DNA from 2 places in the Amycolatopsis sp. NPDC059657 genome. Region 1 is predicted to be linked to the other one. Evidence: riboswitches for the same ligand, from Rfam matches in the RefSeq annotation. Region 1 holds a riboswitch; the other holds the start of a gene.
What was found. Region 1 has a riboswitch for cobalamin ahead of metE (5-methyltetrahydropteroyltriglutamate--homocysteine S-methyltransferase). Riboswitches for the same ligand answer to the same signal wherever they lie in the genome.
Positions count from the first base shown of each region.

Region 1 (3,835 bases):
ACCTAAAGCTCGGCCCTGACGTGGTGTGCGGCCGCGACCAGGTTGCGCAGCGCGGGCTCGACTTCCGCGTAGCCGCGGGTCTTGAGGCCGCAGTCGGGATTCACCCAAACGCGTTCCGCGGGCACCGCGCCGATCGCGGTGCGCAGCAGACCGGTGACCTCGTCGATGCTCGGGACGCGGGGCGAGTGGATGTCGTAGACACCCGGCCCGACACCGCGGCCGAACCCGGCCGAGCTGAGGCCGGCGAGCACCTCCATCTTCGAGCGGGTGGCCTCGATGCTGGTCACGTCCGCGTCGAGCGCGTCGATCGCGGGCAGCACCTCGCCGAACTCCGAATAGCACATGTGCGTGTGGATCTGGGTGGAGTCCGAGATGCCCGAGGTGGCGAGCCGGAACGCGTCGACCGCCCACGCGAAGTACGCCTCGTGGCCGGCCGCCCGCAGCGGGAGCAGCTCACGCAGCGCGGGCTCGTCGACCTGGATGATGCGGATGCCCGCCGACTCCAGGTCGTGCACCTCGTCGCGGATGGCCAGCGCGACCTGGCGCGCGGTGTCGCCGAGCGGCTGGTCGTCGCGGACGAACGACCACGCGAGGATCGTGGCCGGGCCGGTGAGCATGCCCTTCACCGGCTTGCCGGTCAGCGCCTGCGCGTACCGCGCCCACTCGACGGTCATCGGCTTCGGCCGCGAGACGTCGCCGTAGAGGATCGGCGGCCGGACACAGCGCGAGCCATAGGACTGGACCCAGCCGAACTCCGTCGCGGCGAACCCGGCGAGCTGCTCGGCGAAGTACTGGACCATGTCATTGCGCTCTGGCTCACCGTGCACGAGCACGTCGAGGCCGAGATCTTCCTGCAGCCGCACCACCTTGTCGATCTCGGCGTGCATCGCGGCGCGGTAGCCGTCGTCGCCGAGCTTGCCGGCGCGGTGCGCGGCGCGTGCCTTGCGGACCTCGGCGGTCTGGGGGAAGGAGCCGATGGTCGTGGACGGCAGCGCGGGCAGCTTGAGCGTCTTCTGCTGGGCTTGGGCCCGTTGGGCGTACGGCGGCCTCGTGATGTGCTCGGGACGCAGCGCCCGCAACCGCGCCCGCACGCGGTCGTCGACGAGATCCTTCGCCGTGGCACGGCTTTTCGTGGCCTCGCGGGCAGCGGTGAGGTCGACGTCTTCCCGCAGCGCGCGCCCGATCAGCACCACCTCGTCGACCTTCTGGCGCGCGAACGCCAGCCACCCGTTCACCCGGCCGAGGTCTTCCCGGTCGATGTCGTAGGGAACGTGCAGCAGCGAACACGAAGTCGACACGCCGACTTGGCCTGCGGTCCCGAGCAGCGTCGCGGCTTTGCCCAGCGCGGTGTCGATGTCGACGCGCCAGATGTTGCGCCCGTCGACGACGCCCGCGATGACTTCCTTGTCCTTGAGCGCACTCTCGGCCGCGACGGCGTCCACTTCGGACGGATCGGTGACGAGATCGACGGCCAGCGCGTCGATCGGCGAGCGCGCCAGCCGCCCGAGCGCGTTACCCAGCTTGCCGAAATACCCCGCGACCAGCACCTTCGGCCGCGAGGTCAGCCCGCCGAGCACGCGGTACGCGTACGACAGCAGCTGCAGCTCACGGTCCGTGCGATCACCCGCGAAGGCGGGCTCGTCGAGCTGGATCCACTGCACGCCGGCATGGTGCAGCTGGGCGAACAGCTCGGTGTAGGCGATGAGCAGCTGATCCAGCAGCTGCAGCGGATCGAAGCCCTCCACGGTCGGCTTCGACAGCAGCAGGTAGGTGAGCGGGCCGACCAGCACCGGACGGGTTTCCCCATCGGCCTCGCGGTACTCGTCGAGCGGCTTGGTGCCGCTGAGCGCGAAGCACGTGTCCGGGCCCAGTTCGGGCACCAGGTAGTGATAGTTGGTGTCGAACCACTTCGTCATCTCCAGCGCGGGCGCCTCCTGGACCCCGCGCGCGGCGGCGAAGTACGTGTCCAGCGGCGAAAGCCCCAGCTCGGTGAACCGCTTCGGCAGCGCGCCGAACAGCACGGTCGTGTCGAGCATCTGGTCGTAGAAGGAGAAGGTGTTCGACGGGATCGTGTCCAGCCCGGCCGCCCGCAGCTCGTCGACGGTGCTGGCGCGCAGCCCAGCGGCGATCTTTTGTAGCTCGGTCTCGTCGATCCGGCCGGCCCAATAGGCCTCGACGGCCTTCTTCAGTTCCCGATCGGGGCCGATACGCGGGTAGCCCAGCACGGTGGTGCCGATGCGTGTGGTCACAGCTCTCTCCTCGCGAGCTCGTCGAAGGAGCCCGTGCGCGCGCGAAAAGACACCATGACGTGTCGTGCCCTCCCGCGAGGCCCGGACTCGCGCATGCCTGCGGCACACGCACCACAGGCAGGTCTTCGGACTCATGGGCGTCACACACGCGCCTACCGGCCGTCGCTTCCCGGACTCGTGTCCAGTGCTTTACCGTGTCTCGCACGGTGACGGCTTTCGTTCCCACATACCGCTGCGGGGCAGTCCCGGATTCACACCGGGTTCCCTGTTGCCTCGCCAGAGCGTGAAACGGCCACGCCCTGGCGAACCAGTGGCGTGGCCGAGCCTAGCCTGAATCCGCGCTGCCGCGCTGACGGCTCCCAGTCCGTGGAAGGATCTGTCAGGTACAGGGTCGTGAGTGTTTACGCCGGTTAGAACCGGCCGTACCACTCACGACCCCCGAACCTCGGCCTCCTTGGTTGCCACGTGAACGAGGGGAGCCCCTGCTGCATCCAACGCAGCAGGGGCTCCCCTCGTTCACGGCACCAACCCGAAGCTTGATATCACGAGTCAGGCTCAGTCCCAGTCGAGGGCGCCGCCCGACTGGTATTCGATGACGCGGGTCTCGAAGAAGTTCTTCTCCTTCTTCAGGTCCATCGCCTCGGACATCCAGGGGAAGGGGTTCTCCTCCTGGCCGAAGATCGGCGCGAGGCCGATCTGCTGGGCGCGGCGGTCGGTGATGAAGTGCATGTACTGCTCGCACAGGTCGGCCGACAGGCCGAGCATGCCGCGGGGCATGGTGTCGCGGGCGTAGGCGACCTCGAGCTGGCAGGCCTCCGTGAGCATGTCGCGGATCTCGGCCTGGAACTCGGGTGTCCACAGGTGCGGGTTCTCGATCTTGATCTGGTTGATGCAGTCGATGCCGAAGTTCAGGTGGATCGACTCGTCACGCAGGATGTACTGGTACTGCTCGGCGATGCCGATCATCTTGTTGCGGCGGCCGAGCGAGAGGATCTGCGCGAAGCCGGTGTAGAACCACATGCCCTCGAAGATCACGTAGAACGCGACGAGGTCACGCAGGAAGGCCTGGTCGGCCTCGGGCGTTCCGGTCTCGAAGTCCGGGTTCTCCAGGTTCTGGGTGTGCTTGAGCGCCCAGGCGTCCTTCGCGGAGATGGACGGGACCTCGCGGTACATGTTGAACAGCTCGCCCTCGACCAGGCCGAGGCTCTCGCAGATGTACTGGAAGGTGTGCGTGTGCACGGCCTCCTCGAACGCCTGGCGCAGCAGGTACTGGCGGCACTCGGGGTTGGTGATCTGGCGGTACACCGCGAGCACGATGTTGTTGGCCACCAAGGACTCCGCGGTCGCGAAGAAGCCGAGGTTGCGCTTGAGCATCTGGCGCTCGTCGTCGGTCAGTCCGTCCTTGGACTTCCAGAGCGCGATGTCGGCCTGCATGGCGACCTCGGTCGGCATCCAGTGGTTGTTGCAGCCCGCGAGGTACTTCTCCCAGGCCCAGGTGTATTTCATCGGCAGCAGCTGGTTGACGTCGGCGCGGGCGTTGATCATGCGCTTGTCGTCGACGTTGATACGCGCGGCGCCGACCTCGA
Region 1 covers NZ_JBHWEB010000031.1:105-3,939, reverse strand. The annotation lists gene metE (5-methyltetrahydropteroyltriglutamate--homocysteine S-methyltransferase) at 3-2,249, opposite strand; cobalamin riboswitch at 2,348-2,576, opposite strand; gene ACFV15_RS18640 (ribonucleotide-diphosphate reductase subunit beta) at 2,805-3,835, opposite strand, start outside.

Region 2 (18,105 bases), on a different contig from region 1:
GCCACGCCGAGAACCCAACACCACAAGCAAGATCAACTTAAGCTACGTGGCATTGGGTTAGAACCGGCCGTACCACTCACGACCCGATCGACCATTAGATCTCGCCCCTTTGGCCATGGATCGGCTGCGCGTTTGCCGATAACCTCCGAGCCGTCTACTCGAAGGGGATCACCATGCGCAACTCAGTCCGAGGCATTCTCGCCGGCGCGGCCGTACTGGGCGCGCTGCTGGTCCCTGCCACCGCCGAGGCCACGCCCAGCTCAGGCGTGACCGGTGTCATCCTCTCGAAAACCACCCTCGGCAAGACCGACTACATCCTGCGCGAGATCACCATCCAGCCCGGCGGCGGCACCGGCTGGCACTACCACGACGGCACGCTCTACGCCTTCGTCAAGGCGGGCACGCTGACCCACAACGACGCCGACTGCGTCACCGAGGACGTGTACCGCACCGGCTCCACGTTCCCGGAGCACCCCGACCTTGTCCACATCGGACGCAACCTCGGCACCACGCCGGTGGTGCTCGACGTGCTTTACGTACTGCCGACCGGAAGCCCGCTCTCGGAGGACGCGCCCAACCCCGGCTGCGACTTCCAATAGCCTACGTATTCAGATCCCACGCCGGGTCGTCGTGGAACCGGATCAGCACCTCTTCGTAGCCGAGCAGTGTGCTGCCTCCGGTATCGAGGATGCCTTCCAGCCCTGGCAACAGATCCCGCAGCAACGTCCGCGCCCCCGTGCCTTCGTCGTAGCCGAGCAGCACCGCCTGGAACTGCCCGAGCAGCTGCGCGAACTGGGCCGTCTCGGCTTCCTTGTACTCGGCGAGCACCTCGCCTGAGACGTCCACGTCGAAGACGCAGTCTTCTCGTTGCAGGCGGGAAAGTTCCGGCTCGTACAGGCCGACTTCGCCGAGCCTGCAGATGAGCTCGAGGTGGCTCTCGAGCTCGCTGACCAGCACGACGGCCGGGCGAGTGCCGCCGCGTTTCCTGGCGGGGCGGCGCTTGGGCCGCGTCAGCTCAGGCATGACCGTCTACAAGGGAATCGTTCATCGGGAACCTGCCGAACGGCGGAAGTCGGGACGGTAGACGGCGGCCAGGCGTTCGACCACCGGGTCTGGGGCGCGGTCGGCGAACTGGGCCACCAGTGAGGTGGCCATCTGCGCCTCGGTGGCCGGGCCGGTACCCGCGCCGACGAGGGCGCCGACCACCTCGTCGGTGTCGGGCTCCGGCACTGGTACGAGATGACTGCGGGTGCCGTGGAAGCACTGCGCCGTCTTGCCGTACGCGAGCGCCGTCGCCTGCACGGACTCGGCGACGGCCGAAGGTCCCACGAAACCGATCGCGTCGACACGGGGGTGCGCGATGAGCGCGTCGATGGCCTCGCGGTCACCATTGATGACATTGAAGACGCCGGGCGGCAGGCCCGCGTCGAGGAACGTGGTCGCGAGGCGCAACGCGATCGACGGGTCGCGCTCGGATGGCTTGAGCACGAACGAGTTGCCGCAGGCGATCGCGGGCGCGGCGTTCCAGACCGGGACCATCACCGGGCAGCCGTCGAGTTCGTCACTGACACGCTCCAGAAAATCCATCAGCCCCCGCAGTCGCCGGTCCGGTTGCCACAGCGCCCACTCGTCCTGCGCCGCGACCGCCACTTCGACGGCGTAGCCGACCTCACGCTTGCCGGCGAGCGGGACGCGGATGCCGGGCAGTTCGCAGAACCGCCCCGATGTCCCGAAAACCGGCTTGCCGCCGATGAAATGGAACAGTTCGTCACTCACCTGACCCACCCTGGTCGCAGGGAGGTTTTCCTCGCAGGGCGAAGAGACATTCGTGCCAGCTCCATCCTCGTGGACAACACGTCGAGCCCACGGCCGGCGATCTGGCTTCCGGTTCGGCGCGCGCAAAACCGGTCACAGTGGCGGGACCGCGCCGGTTTCGCACCGGCTTCCCCGGGAATCCGTGGGCCTTCATTTCACCCTAGGGCGGCAATTCCGCGCCTGTCGAGGCCGCGAACCCGGTTTACGGGGTGGCCGCGACCATCCCAGGGGACCCCTAACCTGACACACCCTGGCCCGCCAAGGCAGACTCTCGGCGTGCGCAAGCTCTATGTGATCGGTATCGGGGCCGGCGACCCCGAGCACCTGACGGTCCAGGCGATCAACCGGCTGAACGAGGTCGACGTCTTCTTCGTGCTGGACAAGGGCAAGGAGAAGGCCGACCTGGTGCGCCTGCGCCACGAGATCCTCGACCGGTACGTGACCAGGCCGTACCGGCTGGCCGAGGCGAAGGACCCCGAACGCGACCGCACGCCCGCCGACTACGAGGCGGAAGTCAAGGCGTGGCACGGACGGCGCGTCGATGTCTACGACCGGCTCATCACCGGGGAGCTGCGCGAGAACGAGGTGGGCGCGTTCCTCGTCTGGGGTGATCCCGCGCTCTACGACAGCACGATCACCCTCTTGAACGCCGTACAGGAGCGGGGAACCGCGTTCGACTACACCGTGATTCCGGGCGTCAGCAGCGTTTCCGTGCTGGCGGCCCAGCACAGGACGACGTTCAACCGCATCGGCACCGCCGTGCAGATCACCACCGGGCGGCGGCTCGCCGACGGCTGGCCGGACGGCGCGGACGATGTGCTCGTCATGCTCGACGCGCACTGCACGTTCACCCGGTTCACCGGCGAGGACATGGACATCTTCTGGGGCGCCTACCTCGGCACGCCCGACGAGCTCGTCGTGTCCGGACGGCTCGCGGACGTCGCCGAGGAGATCGTGGCACTGCGTTCGCGGGCACGCGAGCGCAAAGGCTGGATCATGGACACCTACCTGTTGCGCCGCAATTAGTGAGGGGAAAGTCAAACGTGGCGTCTCGTCTGGTCGTCGCCGGGAAGTGGCGGTTCGCTCGGCTCGCCCAGACCAGTGAGGTAACGGTGCTCCCGACCGTCTGCCAGGCACCGAAGACTCTCGCGCTCGTCGTGGCGCGATGGCGTTGCGGCGTTGGACGACGCAAAGCCATCACACCAGCCTTCGATGCCGCAGCCAGCGCACTTGGTGAGGGAGGCCCTCACCAAGCCGGCCCAGAGCACGCCACCTTTGCCCTTCCACTCAATGGATCCGGACGGCGTTGCCTGTGACACGGACACCCGGCCGGTCGTCGACCTCGACGGTCAGCACGCTCGGCCGTCCCATGTCTTCCCCTTGCAGCACCGTGAAACGACCGCTTTCGAGCCTGCCGATCTTCCGCAGGTAGCCACCGAAGGCGGCAGCCGCCGCACCGGTCGCGGCGTCCTCGACGACCCCGCCTGGCGGGAACGGATCGCGGGCGTGGAACACCTCGGCGGACTCGGCCCAGGCCAGGTGCACCGTGGTCCACCCGCCGCGGCTCATCACGTCGCCGAGCGACTCGAAGTCGTAGTCGAGCTTCGCGAGCCGCTCGCGCGTGCCCGCGGCCAGCACGAGGTGCTCGTTCCCGGCGAACGCGACATGCGGCGGGAACGCCGGGTCGAGGTCGGCGCGGTCCCAGCGGAGCGCGGCGAGCACCTCGTCGAGTTCGGTGTCCGTCGCGGGCCGCGAGCGGGTCGGGGCACTGGTGAGCGTCGCGGTCACCCTGCCGTCCACGACGGCCGTCTCGACGGCGATCTCGCCCGCGTTGGTCTGGAACTTCATCGGGCCCACGCCGAAGCGCTCGGCGAGCGCGACGGCGGTGGCGATCGTGGCGTGGCCGCAGAAGTCGACCTCGGCCAGCGGGCTGAAGTAGCGGAGGCGGTCGTCGTCGACGAACGCGGTCTCGGAGTAGCCGATCTCGGCGGCGATGCGGAGCATCTCGTCGTCGCCGAGGTGGCCGGCGCCGAGCACGACACCCGCGGGGTTGCCGCCGTGCGGGTCGGTGGTGAAGGCGGAGTAGCGCAGCAGTTCCATGGCTTCGATGATGGTACGGCGAAGCCATCGAAGCCAACGATGATTCTCTATGGACTCCATCGGTAAGCTCGATACCGTGGACACCCGGCTGATCTCGACCTTCACCACGCTCGCGCGGACCGGCAGCTTCACCGCGGCCGCCGCCGAGCTGCATCTCGCCCAATCGACCGTCACCGCGCACATCCAGACGCTGGAACGGGAGCTGCGCGCCCGCCTCATCGACCGCCTGCCGTCCGGCGCAGCGCTCACCGAGACAGGCCGCCGCGCACTGGAGCGGGCCCAGCTGCTGCTCGACGCCGAGGCCGCACTGCGCGCCGAAGCCGCGTCCGACGGCCCGATCGAAGGCGAGGTGACCGTCGGCGCGACCGAGTCGCTCTGCGCCTACCTGCTGCCCGGCGCGATCGCCGCACTGCACGCGAGCCACCCGGGCGTTGACGTGCGGCTGACACCCTCGGGGACCGCCGGCACGGTCGAGCGGCTGCGCGACGGACGGATCTCGGTCGGGCTGATCCTCGAACCGGCGCTGCGGGCCTCCGATCTCGTGATCCGGAAAGCAGGCGCGCTCGATCTCGGGTTCGCCTGCGCGCCGGACCACACACTGGCCGGGCGCAAGGCGGGCTGGGCCGAACTCGCGAAGCACCGGTGGTTCCTGCTCGAGGAGGGCTGCACGTACAGCGACGACGTCGCCCGCGAACTCGCGGCGGGCGAGCACCCGCAGATCACGCGGCTCGGCAGCGTCGAAGCGGTGCGCGCGTGCGTCGCGGCGGGACTGGGTCTCTCGCTGCTGCCGGCGTTCGCGCTCGCGGGCCGCGGCCTCGCCGAGTTCCAGGCGCCGCGCATCCGGCCGAACGCGATCCTGCTGGCGCGGCATGCCCGGCGCTCCCCCAGCCTGGCCCAGCAGGCGGTGCTGGACGAGCTGGCGAAGGCGGCCGCCCTGCTGAATTGAACACGTTCAGAAAATCCTTGCCCCCAGGGTTTGCCCGGCGCTATCTTGAACGTGTTCAAAAAGCGCGACCTTGGGGGAATCATGCATGCGCGAATCTGGATGTCGACGCTGGTCGCGGCCACACTGACCGCCTGCGCCCCGGCAGGCGACACGCCGCCGCCGCCCGCACCACCGCCGTCGAAATCGACGTACGTCTACGTGTCACCCAGCCGGATCTGGCACGGCAAGGTGAATGAACTCTGCGGGCCCGCCGCGACGAGGATCGCGAAGGCGGCCACCCTTCCCGACCGCCTCGACGCACTGGTCGCCTGGATCTTCGACGTGGAACGCGTCGAAATCCCCGACCGGGTCGACTACGCCCCCGAATTCGTCGCCCACCTGCGTGAGTTCAAGGAGTCGGCTCAGCTCCACTCGCTGATGCTCCGGGGTGATGACCTCACCGTCTACGGCGGAACAGGGAAATCGCCGGAGCAGATCGTCGAAGAAGTTCTCGTCCCGTTGCGCGAGGAGATCACCAAGTACGCGCGCGAGCTGGACATGCCCGCCTGCCAGAACCTGTTCTGAGGTAACGAATGGATCACACGCGAACCCGGAAAACCTCGCTGCCAGGCCAGATCGGCTCGGCGTGACGACGGGCGATGTTGATCACCCGTTTGCCATGGATCTCCGCGTATCTGTGTCAGGGAAACGGCGTCCTGATTCATGTGCGCCCCGCGGCGCCGCGTGAAACGGGGTCGGGCCTGCCGAGGGGGCAGACCCGGCCCCTTTCGCGTTCTCGCTACTCCGCTCGGCCGTGGCGGAACTCGTCCGGCACCGGGGTTTCGTCTCCGCCACATAGTGGAATCCGGGCCCTTGACTACGTCTCTAGGGGATTATCAGACGTATGCAGTAATGACTAGGGTCGACAAACCAGCCCGGTTGCCGACCACGAAGAGCCAGAGCGGAGAATCCCCGCGTGACCCACCGCAACCAGATCCGTCTCGCGCAGGATCGTGACGTCGACGCGCTGGTCGAGGTGCTGGGCGACCGCGAGTTCGTCAAGGACCGCCTGGACCGCCAAGCGCTCGGCCTGGGGAAGCTGCTGACCATCTGGTCCGGCGACGTGCTGCTCGGCTCGATGTACATCTGGCTCGAAGCCGCCGAGGAGCCGGAGCTGCGGAAGCTGCTGCCAGGGGTGCCCCTGTTCACCCGGATCGAGGTGCTCGAGGGCTACCGCGGCAGGGGCATCGGCACCCAGCTGATCAGCGCGGGCGAGGATCTGCTGCGCGAAGCCGGGTACGACACCGTGGCGCTGGCGGTCGAGGTCACCAACTTCCGCGCGGAACTGCTCTACAAACGGCTCTACTTCGACGAATGGGACCACGGCCAGATCACCTGCGAAGGCATCGAGGTGCTCGAGGACGGCCGCCGCAAGTCCTACGACGAGACCTGCCGGATCATGGTCAAAAAACTCGAGGACTGATCGGCACGTACTCGCCGCGGTGCTGCAGGCCCAGTTCGGCCAGCACCTTCGCGGGATGCAGCCCGGTCGGCGCCTGCGCGAGATGCCGACGCCACCGGCGGCGGTCGAGCGACAGCGCCGCGAGATAGTCCAGGCAGAGCTCGGCGGTGACCAGCAGGCTGCGGATGTGCGCGGCCTTGAGCGCGGCGAGCACCCGTTCCCGCTCGGCGTCCGGCCCGCCCATCGACTCGACCCTGGCGACGATCTCCCTGATGAAGGTGCGGCGCCTGGTCAGGAACGCCCGCCAGTACCGCAGATCCGTTTCGAGCGGCCGATGATCGTCGAGCCGCGCGAAAACACCTTCCGCGAGCGCGTCGCCGAATTCCTCCGAACGCGCCCTTTCGGTGTCGAGAAATGGGTCGTACGGCCCCTGCACCGCGGTGCCGACGACACCCGACGGACGTAATCCGTGATCGTCGAGCAGGAAGAACCAGTCCTCGTTGTAGATATCCGGAAAGAACGATTCGAATGATTCCGCGGAGATCGCGAGCGCGCCGCCGCCGATGAACATTTCCTGCGAGCCGCCGGAGTAGCGGTTCGCGTGACAGACCACCGAGTTGTCGGGGAACCCGGTGATCGAAAGGCCCACATTGGCGTAACGGTCGAGCAACCGAACGGCGTCCGTGAGATCGGCCATCCGGGGGATGAAGATGTCGTCGTCGAGGAACACGACCCGTTGCCAGCCCAGCGAACGCGCCAGCAGCAGGCCGAGATTGCGCTTGAGGCCGGTGTCCGTCGACCTGGCGAACCGGGTTTCGCGCAGCAGCCGGGTGGTGTGGAACTCGGGCAGCAGCCCGTCCGGCAGCAGGCCGACGTCGACGGAGATCAGCTCGACGCCTGCGGCCACCGCGAGTTCGGCGGTGCGCACGGCGGAGGCGCGCTTGCTGCAGAGCACGACAAGTGTGCAGTTCAACCGGGCGGCCGCGGCGACAGCGGTGTGCATCTGCTCGGGAAAACGCGCGGTGGGGACGATGATCGCGTCGACTCTTGCTGCGCCGGTCGGCACGGAGCCCCTGCGGTTGAGGAGAGGGAGGTGGGATCCTTGGTGGTGGGAGCGGGGCGCGAAGCCCGTGTCTCCCGGCGTGACCAAGGTCTGATTCACAACGGCTCCTCCGACCACTCGTGCAGCCGTACCTTCGGATCGGTCCAGTCTGGCGCGACGGGCCTGCCGTTCACCACGGACACACGACTGAGGATACTGATGCTTCTCCGCCCCGCGAAGCGCCTTTCGATGTACGCCTGGTTCCGCCTGCTGAACAACGGGTCGGTCAGCGCGCGGACGGCACCCAGCGTGCCACGCCCGTACATGCCGTTGCAGATGGTGACGGTCAGCGCGGAATTGAACGGGCTAGGCCCGTGGTAGAAATGCGCGACGTCGTCGACGAGAATGGTCTTGCCGTCGACCTCCTGCAAATGTGGTACGAAATTCTTCTTTTCACCTCCTTCGTTGATCTCGAAATGTCCTGATTCCGAATGTTCCGGCCGCAGTTCCTGCCGCAGCGGCAGCCGCAGCCGCCGCAGCAGGTCGCGGGTCAGCGCGTTCCAGTCCACGCCGCCCAGCGAGATCAGGTGAATGGCCGGATAGTCGGCGCTGCCGAGCTCGGACGCCAGCCGGTACCGGACGTCGGCGCCGGGGTTGAGCGCGCGGACATGCCCGTACAGCTCGAGCAGCGCGTCCGGGTCGGCGTAGGTGTACAGCCGCACGTAGTCGGGGTCGTCGACGTTGGCGTACGGGAAGCCCTTGAGCAGCTCGGCGGGCAGCTGCGAGCAGACGATGGTGATCGGCTTGCCGTCGTCGAAGCGCAGCAGGTTGCCGCCCTCCGCCGAGGCCTCGACGGGCTCGGTGGTGGCGGCCGTGCGCAGCCCGGTCAGCTCGGCCAGGAGGTCGCCCCGCGCGGCCCGCTCTTCCTCGGTCAGCTGGCGGACGTCGAGCAGCTGGTACGGCTCTCCCGCGACCGACCGCTCGGTGGCGAAGAAGGTCGCGTACGCCTCCAGCCGGTGCACCGGCGGTGGCTTGGGCGTGGTGGTGCTCTCCCACGAGGAGATCGAGGCGACACTCACCGAGCGCCTGGCCGAGAGCGCCTCGGCCAGCTGCCCCTGGGTGATGACGCACCGGGGCCACTTCTGCTCCCGCAGCTCCTTGAGCCGCCGGGCGAGCATGAGCCTCGGTTCCTCATACACCTGCACGGCACCAGGCCTTCCAGTTGACTTCAGTTTAGCTTGCTGAAGATCGGGGTATACAGGGTGAATCGGCTCGTGTACACGGAATGTTACGACAAGGCCTCAATCCGGCCATGGCACGGCAAGGCGGCATGAGGGCCTGGTCACTGGCATTGTCGAGGTCACCTTCAGCCTCTACTCTGAAGCCTAGCGAATTTCGTGGAGTTTCAGCAAATTTCAGCTTTGACGGCGGTCGAGGGGAATCGAGGGTCGCCATGAACCGTCACCAGATCTTGCCGAGGCACCGCACGATTCTCGTGCTCGACATCGAAGGCTCCACCAGCCGCACGGACACGGCCAAGGCCAGGCTGCGCGCTTCCATGTACGCGATCCTGGAAGAAGCACTGCGCTCCAGCGGGATAGCCGCCGAGCACCACGATCCGCCCGCCGACCGCGGCGACGGCGCGCTGATACTGGTCCACCCGGTCGACGAGGCCCCGAAGACGCTGCTCCTCAACCGCGTGATCCCGCGCCTGGCCGAGCAACTCACCCTGCAGGACCCCGAACACAGCTTCCGGCTGCGCGTCGTCCTGCACGCCGGCGAGGTCAACTACGACTCACAGGGCTGCTTCGGCGAGGCGCTGGACATCGCCTTCCGCCTGCTCGACGCCCCCGAGGTCAAACGCAAGCTCCGCACGATCGACGCCCCGCTGATACTGGTCGTCTCGCACGACATCTACCAATCGGTGATCCGCCACGGCTACGAGGGCATAGACCACAAGTCCTTCGAGCCCTCGGTGAAGGTCCGCGTCGCCGGAGCCCGCCACCGAGGCTGGCTCCACATCCCGGATTCCCGCCTGGTGCCCGAACCTCGGACGCCCGTCAGCGCGACCGAGATCGAACCGACCTGGGCCTGACGGGCAAAGGGCTCGTGAGTGGTATCGCCGGTTCTAACCGGCCAAAACACTCACGACCCTGAGCCAGGGAGTGGGCGCAGTAGGGATCGAACCTACGACCGCTCGGGTGTAAACCGAGTGCTCTCCCGCTGAGCTATGCGCCCTAGACCGGTGACGCCCCGGGAGGCGTCACCGCAAAGCCGGACTCAGGCGAGTTCGGCGACGGCCTTCTTCCACGAGCCCTGGTCGCGCGCCTCACCGGGCGCGTTGACCTCGGCGAAGCGGACGACGCCGTCCTTGTCGATCAGGAAGGTGCCACGGACCGCGAGGCCGGCGTTCTCGTTGAAGACGCCGTACGCCTTGGCGACCTCGCCGTGCGGCCAGAAGTCGGACAGCAGCGGGAACTGGTAGCCCTGCTGCTCCGCCCACGCCTTGAGCGAGAACGGGGTGTCGACGGAGACGCCGAGCACCTGCACGCCCTGGCCGTCGTAGTCGGCGAACTCGTCACGCAGCTGGCACAGCTCGCCGGTGCAGATCCCGCTGAACGCGAACGGGTAGAACACCAGCAGCACCGGCTTGTCACCCTGGAAGGACGACAGCTTCACCGGCTGCTTGTTGTAGTCGTTGAGCGTGAAGTCCGGGGCTTGCGTACCGACCTCGACGGCCATGCCTCTGTAGTCCTCTCACCGCGTCGAACCGAGCCTGCGGGACAACCCTATCGTGTCGCCCGCAGGGCCCGGTTCAGCGCTTGGTCTTGGACTTCGGCGGTACGAGCTTCGTGCCGGCCCAGCCGGCGGCGACGCTGATGTTGGCCGTCTGTGAGAGCCCCACAGTGGGCACCGCTTCCGCGATTTCGCTTGGCTGGACGTGCCCGGGCTGTCCCGTCTTCGGGGTCAGCACCCAGACCACGCCGTTCTCGTTCAAGAGGCCCCGGACTTCGAGCAGCGCGTCTCCGAGATCACCGTCGTCGTCACGCCACCACAGCAGCACCACGTCGATGACCTCTTGGGCATCCTCGTCGAGGATGTCAGCGCCGATCGTTTCCTCGATCGCCGAGCGGACGTCCTCATCGACGTCCTCGTCCCAGCCGATCTCCTGGACCACCATGTCCGGCTTGATCCCAAGCCTTTCGGCGACGCTGTTCTGATCAGCGTCTCCCGCGGCGACCACTGTTTTCACTCCTCCAACTTACGACGGAGTGTGGCGGCTACCGCCTGCCGGATCGGCCTGCGGACCACCACACTCGGGTACACGATGCGACTAGCGAACACTGGTGAGGGCTCGCGCGCAACCGTCCACACCGGATCGGCAACAACTCGTGTCGCAGGGTACGGCCCTTACCACCCCCTCCGCGACGGCAATTCCGGCGTTCAGGGGCCCCTGCCGTGGATCGCCGCGCACGGGCGTCGCATAGGGTGAGTACAAGTCGCGCGCGCGATACAACCATCCAGTGGTGGTGTCGCGTCCGGGTCGCGCAACGTTACCGGGCAGTAGCGGTGACGGAAGCGGGATTTGCGACGACGATGGCAGGGATAGATCGCTGCTAGGCAGACCGACAGAGCACAAACCATTTGGCGAGGAGATCCCTTGGCCCCGCAGAACGACGGCGCCCCCAGCACGGAGGCCCCGGCACGCGTCCGAGTCATCCGTGACGGGTTGGCGGCGCACCTGCCCGACATCGACCCGGAGGAGACCGCCGAATGGCTGGACTCCTTCGACGAGGCGCTCGCAAGGGGAGGTCAGCAGCGTGCGCGGTACCTGATGCTGCGCGTCCTGGAGCGAGCCAGGGAGCGCAACGTCGGTGTTCCGCCGCTGACCGCGACGGACTACGTCAACACGATCCCCACCGAGAACGAGCCATGGTTCCCCGGTGACGAGGAGATCGAGCGCCGCTACCGCGCCTACATCCGCTGGAACGCGGCGATCATGGTGCACCGCGCGCAGCGCCCCGGTATCGGTGTCGGCGGCCACATTTCGACGTACGCCTCTTCCGCGGCGCTCTACGAGGTCGGTTTCAACCACTTCTTCCGCGGCAAGGACCACTCCGGTGGCGGCGACCAGATCTACATCCAGGGTCACGCCTCCCCCGGCATCTACGCCCGCGCGTTCCTCGAGGGCCGCCTGAGCGAGCAGCAACTCGACGGATTCCGCCAGGAGTTCTCGCATGCCGGCGAGGGCGGCGGCCTGCCGTCGTACCCGCACCCGCGGCTGATGCCGGACTTCTGGGAGAACCCGACGGTGTCCATGGGCCTCGGCCCGATGAACGCGATCTACCAGGCGCGGTTCAACCGCTACCTGCGCGACCGCGGCATCAAGGACACCAACGACCAGCACGTCTGGGCGTTCCTCGGCGACGGCGAGATGGACGAGCCCGAATCGCGCGGCCTGATCCACGTCGCGGCCGGTGAGGGCCTCGACAACCTGACCTTCGTGATCAACTGCAACCTGCAGCGGCTCGACGGCCCGGTGCGCGGCAACGGCAAGATCATCCAGGAGCTGGAGTCGTACTTCCGCGGCGCGGGCTGGAACGTGATCAAGGTCATCTGGGGCCGCGAGTGGGACAACCTGCTGCACGGCGACCGCGACGGCGCGCTCATCAACCTGATGAACACCACGCCCGACGGTGACTTCCAGACCTACAAGGCCAACGACGGCGCGTTCGTCCGCGAGCACTTCTTCGGCCGCGACCCGCGGGCGAAGGACCTCGTCAAGGACCTCACCGACGCCGAGATCTGGAACCTCAAGCGCGGCGGCCACGACTACCGCAAGGTGTACGCGGCGTACAAGGCCTCGCTGGAGCACCACGGCCAGCCGACGGTGATCCTCGCGCACACGATCAAGGGCTACGGCCTCGGTTCGTCGTTCGAGGGCCGCAACGCCACGCACCAGATGAAGAAGCTCACGCTCGACGACCTCAAGCTGTTCCGCGACGCCCAGCGCATCCCGATCAGCGACGAGGAGCTCGAGAAGAACCCGAAGCTGCCGCCGTACTACCACCCCGGCAAGAACTCGCCGGAGATCGAGTACATGATCGGGCGCCGCCGCACGCTGGGCGGTTTCCTGCCCGAGCGCCGCGCCGCGCGCGCGAAGGCGCTCGTGCTGCCCGGCGACAAGGTCTACGAAGGCATCCGCAAGGGTTCCGGCAAGCAGGAGGTCGCCACCACCATGGCGATCGTCCGGCTCATCCGCGAGCTGGCGAAGGACTCCGAGATCGGCAAGCGGATCGTCCCGATCATCCCGGACGAGGCACGCACCTTCGGCCTCGACTCGATGTTCCCGACCGCCAAGATCTACAACCCGCACGGCCAGACGTACACCTCGGTCGACGCGAGCCTGATGCTGGCGTACAAGGAGTCCGAGAAGGGCGTCATCCTCCACGAGGGCATCAACGAGGCCGGTTCGACGGCGTCGTTCACCGCCGTGGGCACGTCGTACGCGACGCACGGCGAGCCGATGATCCCGATCTACATCTTCTACTCGATGTTCGGGTTCCAGCGGACCGGTGACGGCATCTACGCGGCCGCCGACCAGATGGCACGCGGGTTCATCCTCGGCGCCACCGCGGGCCGCACCACGCTGACGGGCGAAGGCCTGCAGCACGCCGACGGCCACTCGCTGCTCCTCGCGGCGACGAACCCGGCGATCGTGGCGTACGACGCGTCGTTCTCGTTCGAGATCGCGCACATCGTCCGCGACGGCCTGCACCGCATGTACGGCGACACCGGGCCGGACGGCAACGGCGAGAACGTCATGTACTACATGACCATCTACAACGAGCCGTACCAGCAGCCAGCCGAGCCGGCGAACCTCGACGTGGACGGCCTGCTCAAGGGCCTGTACCGCTACGCAGAGGCTCCGGCGGGCAGCGGCCCGGAGGCGCAGATCCTCGTCTCCGGCGTCACCATGCCGGACGCGCTCAAGGCGCGGAAGCTGCTCGAGGACGAGTGGGGCGTGCGCGCGGCCGTGTGGTCGGCGACGTCGTGGACCGAGCTGCGCCGCGAGGCCGTGGCGATCGACCACGACAACCTGCTCTACCCGGGCAGCGAGGCACGCGTGCCGTACGTGACCCAGGCGCTCTCCGGCACCGAAGGCCCGGTCGTGGCCGTTTCGGACTGGATGCGCGCGGTGCCGGACCTGATCCGCCCGTGGGTGCCGAACGACATGCTCACCCTCGGCACGGACGGGTTCGGCTTCTCCGACACCCGCCCGGCGGCACGGCGCAAGTTCCTGGTCGACGCCCAGTCGATCGTGGTCGGCACGCTGTCCGCGCTGGCCAAGCAGGGCAAGGTCGACCAGTCGAAGGTGGTCGAGGCGGCGCAGAAGTACCGCATCGACGACGTCTCGGCGGCCGGTCCGCAGACCTCGGACTCGGGTTCCGCGTAAATAAGTGCTAGAAAGGACCCGGCAGACATCGGATGTCTGCCGGGTCCTTTCATATTCGGGAGATGATCGTGTGACGAAACGCCGCCTGCCCAAGCCGAGCGAGCTGAAGCAGATCCTTCGCCCGAAGCCGATCGTGCTCAACCCGACCGAGCGCCGCCTCGCCGGCGCGCACACCATCGCCGACCTGCGGACACTCGCCCGCAAGCGCACGCCGCGCGCGGCCTTCGACTACACCGACGGCGCCGCCGAGCTCGAAGACAGCCTGCGCCGCGCCCGCCAGGCCTTCCGCAGCGTGGAATTCCACCCCAACGTGCTGCGCGGAGTGTCCGATGTGGACACCAGCGTGGAGATTCTCGGCAAGCGCTCGGCGCTGCCGTTCGCCTTCGCGCCCACCGGTTTCACGCGCATGATGAACCACGAGGGCGAATGCGCCGTCGCCCGCGTCGCCCAGCGCAACGACATCCCGTTCTCGCTCTCGACGATGGCGACCACCTCGATCGAGGACGCCGCCGCGGCCGCGCCCGAGGCCCGCAAGTGGTTCCAGCTCTACGTCTGGCGCGACCACGGCGCCGGCGAAGATCTGATGAATCGCGCCTGGGAGGCAGGCTACGACACGCTGCTGCTGACCGTGGACACCCCGGTCGCGGGCGCGCGCCTGCGCGATGTGCGCAATGGTCTGACCATTCCGCCCGCACTGACCTTGAAGACCTTCCTCGACGGCGCGACCCACCCGGCGTGGTGGTTCAACCTGCTGACCACGGAGCCGCTGACCTTCGCTTCTTTGAGTCACTTCGACGGCACGGTCGCCGAGCTGCTGAACAAGCTCTTCGACCCGACGCTGAACTTCGACGACCTCGACTGGGTCCGCGCGACCTGGCCGGGCAAGCTGGTGGTCAAGGGCATCCAGAACGTCTCCGACGCCCGTGACGTGGTCAAGCACGGCGCCGACGCGGTGCTCCTGTCCAACCACGGCGGCCGCCAGCTCGACCGCGCCCCGACCCCGATCGAGCTGCTCACCCCCACGCTCGACGAGGTGGGCGACGACGCCGAGGTCTGGGTCGACACCGGCATCCTCTCCGGCGGCGACATCGTCGCGGCCATGGCCCGTGGCGCAAGCGCTTGCCTCATCGGCAGGGCGTTCCTGTATGGCCTGATGGCGGGCGGCGAACGCGGCGTCCAGCGCACGGTCGACATCCTGCGCGCCGAGCTGGTCCGGACCATGCAGCTGCTGGGCGTGCGGACGATCGCCGACCTCCGGCCAACCCACGCCACGATCCGCTAGCGCGGCTTGAGCTCCTGCGATGAAACTGGGGCGGAAAGACGGACAAGACGGTTGGAGATACTGGCCAGCCGTGCTCAGCCTGGCGGTCTTCATCGGCGGGATCCTGGGTTTCGTGCTCCTCGCCGGAGCCGCGGACAACCTGCTCACCACCGGATCCCGCACCACAGGTGTCGTGGAAAGCGTGCACAGCCCCACCAAGGGAGCACGCTCGATACAGGTCCAGTACACCGTCGAAGGCCGGTCGTACCACGCCGAGATCGAGACCATCGGCCGGACATACCGGTTGTCGGACAACGTCACCGTGGTCTACGACCCGGCCGATCCCGAGCTTGTCCGCACAGCCGAAGATCCGAACTCGAATCACTTTCTGATGATGGTGTGCGTCGTGACGATCCTGGTTTCGCTCCTGTTCTTGATGGCTTCGCTGATCGCGGCACGGCAGCCCCAGCCCAGCCCGAAGTTCTTGGGTGAGACGGAAGCTTGACGAAGCGGCGGGGTTGTGAGGAAGATCTCGGCCACGCAGTGAAAGGGTGTTTTCGCATCGTGGAAACGGGGACCCGGTCATGTTCGTGCAGGAACTCGCGCCGCTAGGCAGCCTCGGCTGGTCCGCGCTCGTCGCCGTGCTGCCGCTGGCCACCGTGCTGGTGTTGCTCGGCGTCGTACGGATGAAAGCGCATTGGGCGGCGCTGATCGGGCTGGCGGTCGCGCTCGCCGCCGGGATCATCGTGTTCGGGATGCCGGTCGGGCAGGCGATCTCGGGGGCGTTCTCTGGCGCCGCGTTCGGGTTGTGGCCGATCATGTGGATCGTCGTCAACGCGCTGTGGATCTACCGGTTGACCGTGCGGACCGGGCATTTCGACGTGCTGCGGCGCAGTTTCGCGAACGTCTCCGACGATCAGCGGATCCAGGCGCTGATCGTGGCTTTCTGTTTCGGTGCCTTGATGGAAGCGCTTGCAGGATTCGGGGCTCCGGTGGCGATCAGCGCGGTCATGTTGGTGGCGCTGGGTTTCAGCCCGGTCAAGGCCGCCGTCGTGGCGCTCGTGGCGAACACCGCGCCGGTCGCGTTCGGCGCGATGGGGACGCCCGTGGTCACGCTCGCGCAGGTCACCGGCCTGCCGCTGGACCAGGTTTCGTCCATCGTCGGACGGCAGACGCCGTTGCTGGCGTTGTTCGTGCCGCTGCTGCTGGTCGTGATCGTCGACGGCAAGCGTGGGCTGAAGGAGACCTGGCTGCCCGCGCTGGTCTGCGGGATCGCGTTCGGGGTCGTGCAGTTCGCGGTGTCGAACTTCGTTTCGGCGCAGCTCGCCGACATCGGCGCCGCGCTCGCGGGTGCGGCCGCGCTGGTGCTGGTCGTCGGCGTGCGCAGGCGCCGGGAAAGCACGGACGACCGCAAGGACGTCGTCAAGGCGTACGTGCCGTACGCCTTGATCATCGTGATCTTCTCGCTCGCGCAGGTGCCGCCGATCAAGAAGATGCTCGACCAGGCGACCTGGAAGTTCCACTGGCCGTTCCTCAACGTGGCCGCGCCGAACGGGAAACCCGTGTCCGGCAACAGTTTCACCTTCACGCTGCTGAGCACCGGCGGCACGCTCGTGCTGATCGCGGGTGTCATCACGGCCGTGTTCCTCGGCGTCTCGCTCAAGGACACCGCGCGGGAATGGCTCGCGACGATCAAGGAGCTGCGGTTCGCGATCCTGACCGTGATGGGCGTGCTCGCGCTGGCGTACGTGATGAACCTGTCCGGCCAGACCGCGACCATCGGCAACCTGATCGCCGGCGCCGGCGCGGCGCTCGCGTTCTTCTCACCCGTGCTCGGCTGGCTCGGCGTCGCCGTCTCCGGCTCGGACACCTCGGCGAACGCCCTGTTCGGCGCGCTGCAGGTGACCGCGGCGAACAAGACCGGGTTGCCGGCGGATCTGCTGGCGGCGGCGAACAGCTCGGGCGGCGTGCTCGGCAAGATGATCTCGCCGCAGAACCTGACCATCGCGTGCGTCGCGGCGAGCCTGCCCGGTGAGGAAGGCATGCTGCTGCGGAAGGTCTTGCCGTGGAGTATCGGGCTTCTGCTGCTGATGTGCCTGATCGTGGCCGGTCAGGCGAGCCCGGTGCTCAGCTGGATGCTGCCGTGACCGCGCGCCCGGCGGCGACCCGCTGGGCCGAGCGGTTCCAGCTCCACCAGCCGTGCACGACCAGCGCGGCGAAGATGAGGTAGACGGTCGCCGAGAACCAGAGCCCCGACTTGATCTGCAGCGGCACACCGATCGCGTCGACCACCAGCCACACCAGCCAGAATTCGACGAGCCCCGCGCCCTGCGCCCCGAAGGCGACCAGCGTCCCGACGAAGATCGCGGCGTCCGGCCACGGCGCCCACGACGCGTCGAGCGAGTCCAGCACCAGCGCCATCGCGGTGGTGCCGACGGCGAACGCGCCGATCATGACCAGGCGTTCGGTCCAGCTGCCCTGGCGCACGACCACGCCGTACACCGGGTCCTGGCGCCGTGACCACGCCCACCAGCCGTACAGCGAGATCAGCAGGATCGCGACCTGCCTGCTGGCGAGGCCGCCGAGGTGCGCGGAGACGTAGACGGCGAACAGCAGCACGGTGGCGCCGACCTGCACCGGCCAGGTCCACAGCGTGCGGCGTTGCGCGAGGAAGACGACGGCGAGCGCGCACAGCTGGCCGAGCAGCTCGGCGATCGAGATCCACTGACCCAGCACCGTGAAGCCGTGTTGCAGCAAGAAACCCACGCCAGCGCCCCTTCCGTCTCCCCAGTCCAACATGCTCCTGGGGCAGGGCATTCCCTAGCAAGTGTGAGCGGCCGAACATCCCCGATCGCCCCAATGCGTCCTTCGGCACCTGCCAGGTGCCGAAGGACGCATTGGGGCGGGGCTTGGCGCCTTCCTCGTACGCCAGGTCAGCGGGGCCCGGGGCGCGCCATGCCTGCGGGCGGCGTCGGGGTGTCCATGCCGTTCGAGATGGGCTCGGAGGTGCGCGCGGCGGGCGTGGTGTGGTCGCTGGTGCTCA
Region 2 covers NZ_JBHWEB010000079.1:27,697-45,801, reverse strand. The annotation lists gene ACFV15_RS33060 (cupin domain-containing protein) at 174-599, shown strand; gene ACFV15_RS33055 (hypothetical protein) at 601-1,023, opposite strand; gene ACFV15_RS33050 (aldehyde dehydrogenase family protein) at 1,045-1,776, opposite strand; cobalamin riboswitch at 1,850-1,993, opposite strand; gene cobF (precorrin-6A synthase (deacetylating)) at 2,092-2,841, shown strand; gene ACFV15_RS33040 (PhzF family phenazine biosynthesis protein) at 3,103-3,915, opposite strand; gene ACFV15_RS33035 (LysR family transcriptional regulator) at 3,965-4,861, shown strand; gene ACFV15_RS33030 (hypothetical protein) at 4,943-5,425, shown strand; gene ACFV15_RS33025 (GNAT family N-acetyltransferase) at 5,817-6,323, shown strand; gene ACFV15_RS33020 (hypothetical protein) at 6,304-7,368, opposite strand; gene ACFV15_RS33015 (helix-turn-helix domain-containing protein) at 7,461-8,543, opposite strand; gene ACFV15_RS33010 (hypothetical protein) at 8,798-9,439, shown strand; tRNA gene ACFV15_RS33005 (tRNA-Val) at 9,511-9,582, opposite strand; gene ACFV15_RS33000 (peroxiredoxin) at 9,625-10,086, opposite strand; gene ACFV15_RS32995 (DUF3052 domain-containing protein) at 10,160-10,588, opposite strand; gene aceE (pyruvate dehydrogenase (acetyl-transferring), homodimeric type) at 11,006-13,801, shown strand; gene ACFV15_RS32985 (alpha-hydroxy-acid oxidizing protein) at 13,872-15,083, shown strand; gene ACFV15_RS32980 (DUF3592 domain-containing protein) at 15,154-15,567, shown strand; gene ACFV15_RS32975 (L-lactate permease) at 15,647-17,209, shown strand; gene ACFV15_RS32970 (nicotinamide riboside transporter PnuC) at 17,190-17,828, opposite strand; gene ACFV15_RS32965 (hypothetical protein) at 17,996-18,105, opposite strand, start outside.
Region 2: another riboswitch for cobalamin. It lies ahead of ACFV15_RS33050 (aldehyde dehydrogenase family protein); the one in region 1 lies ahead of metE (5-methyltetrahydropteroyltriglutamate--homocysteine S-methyltransferase).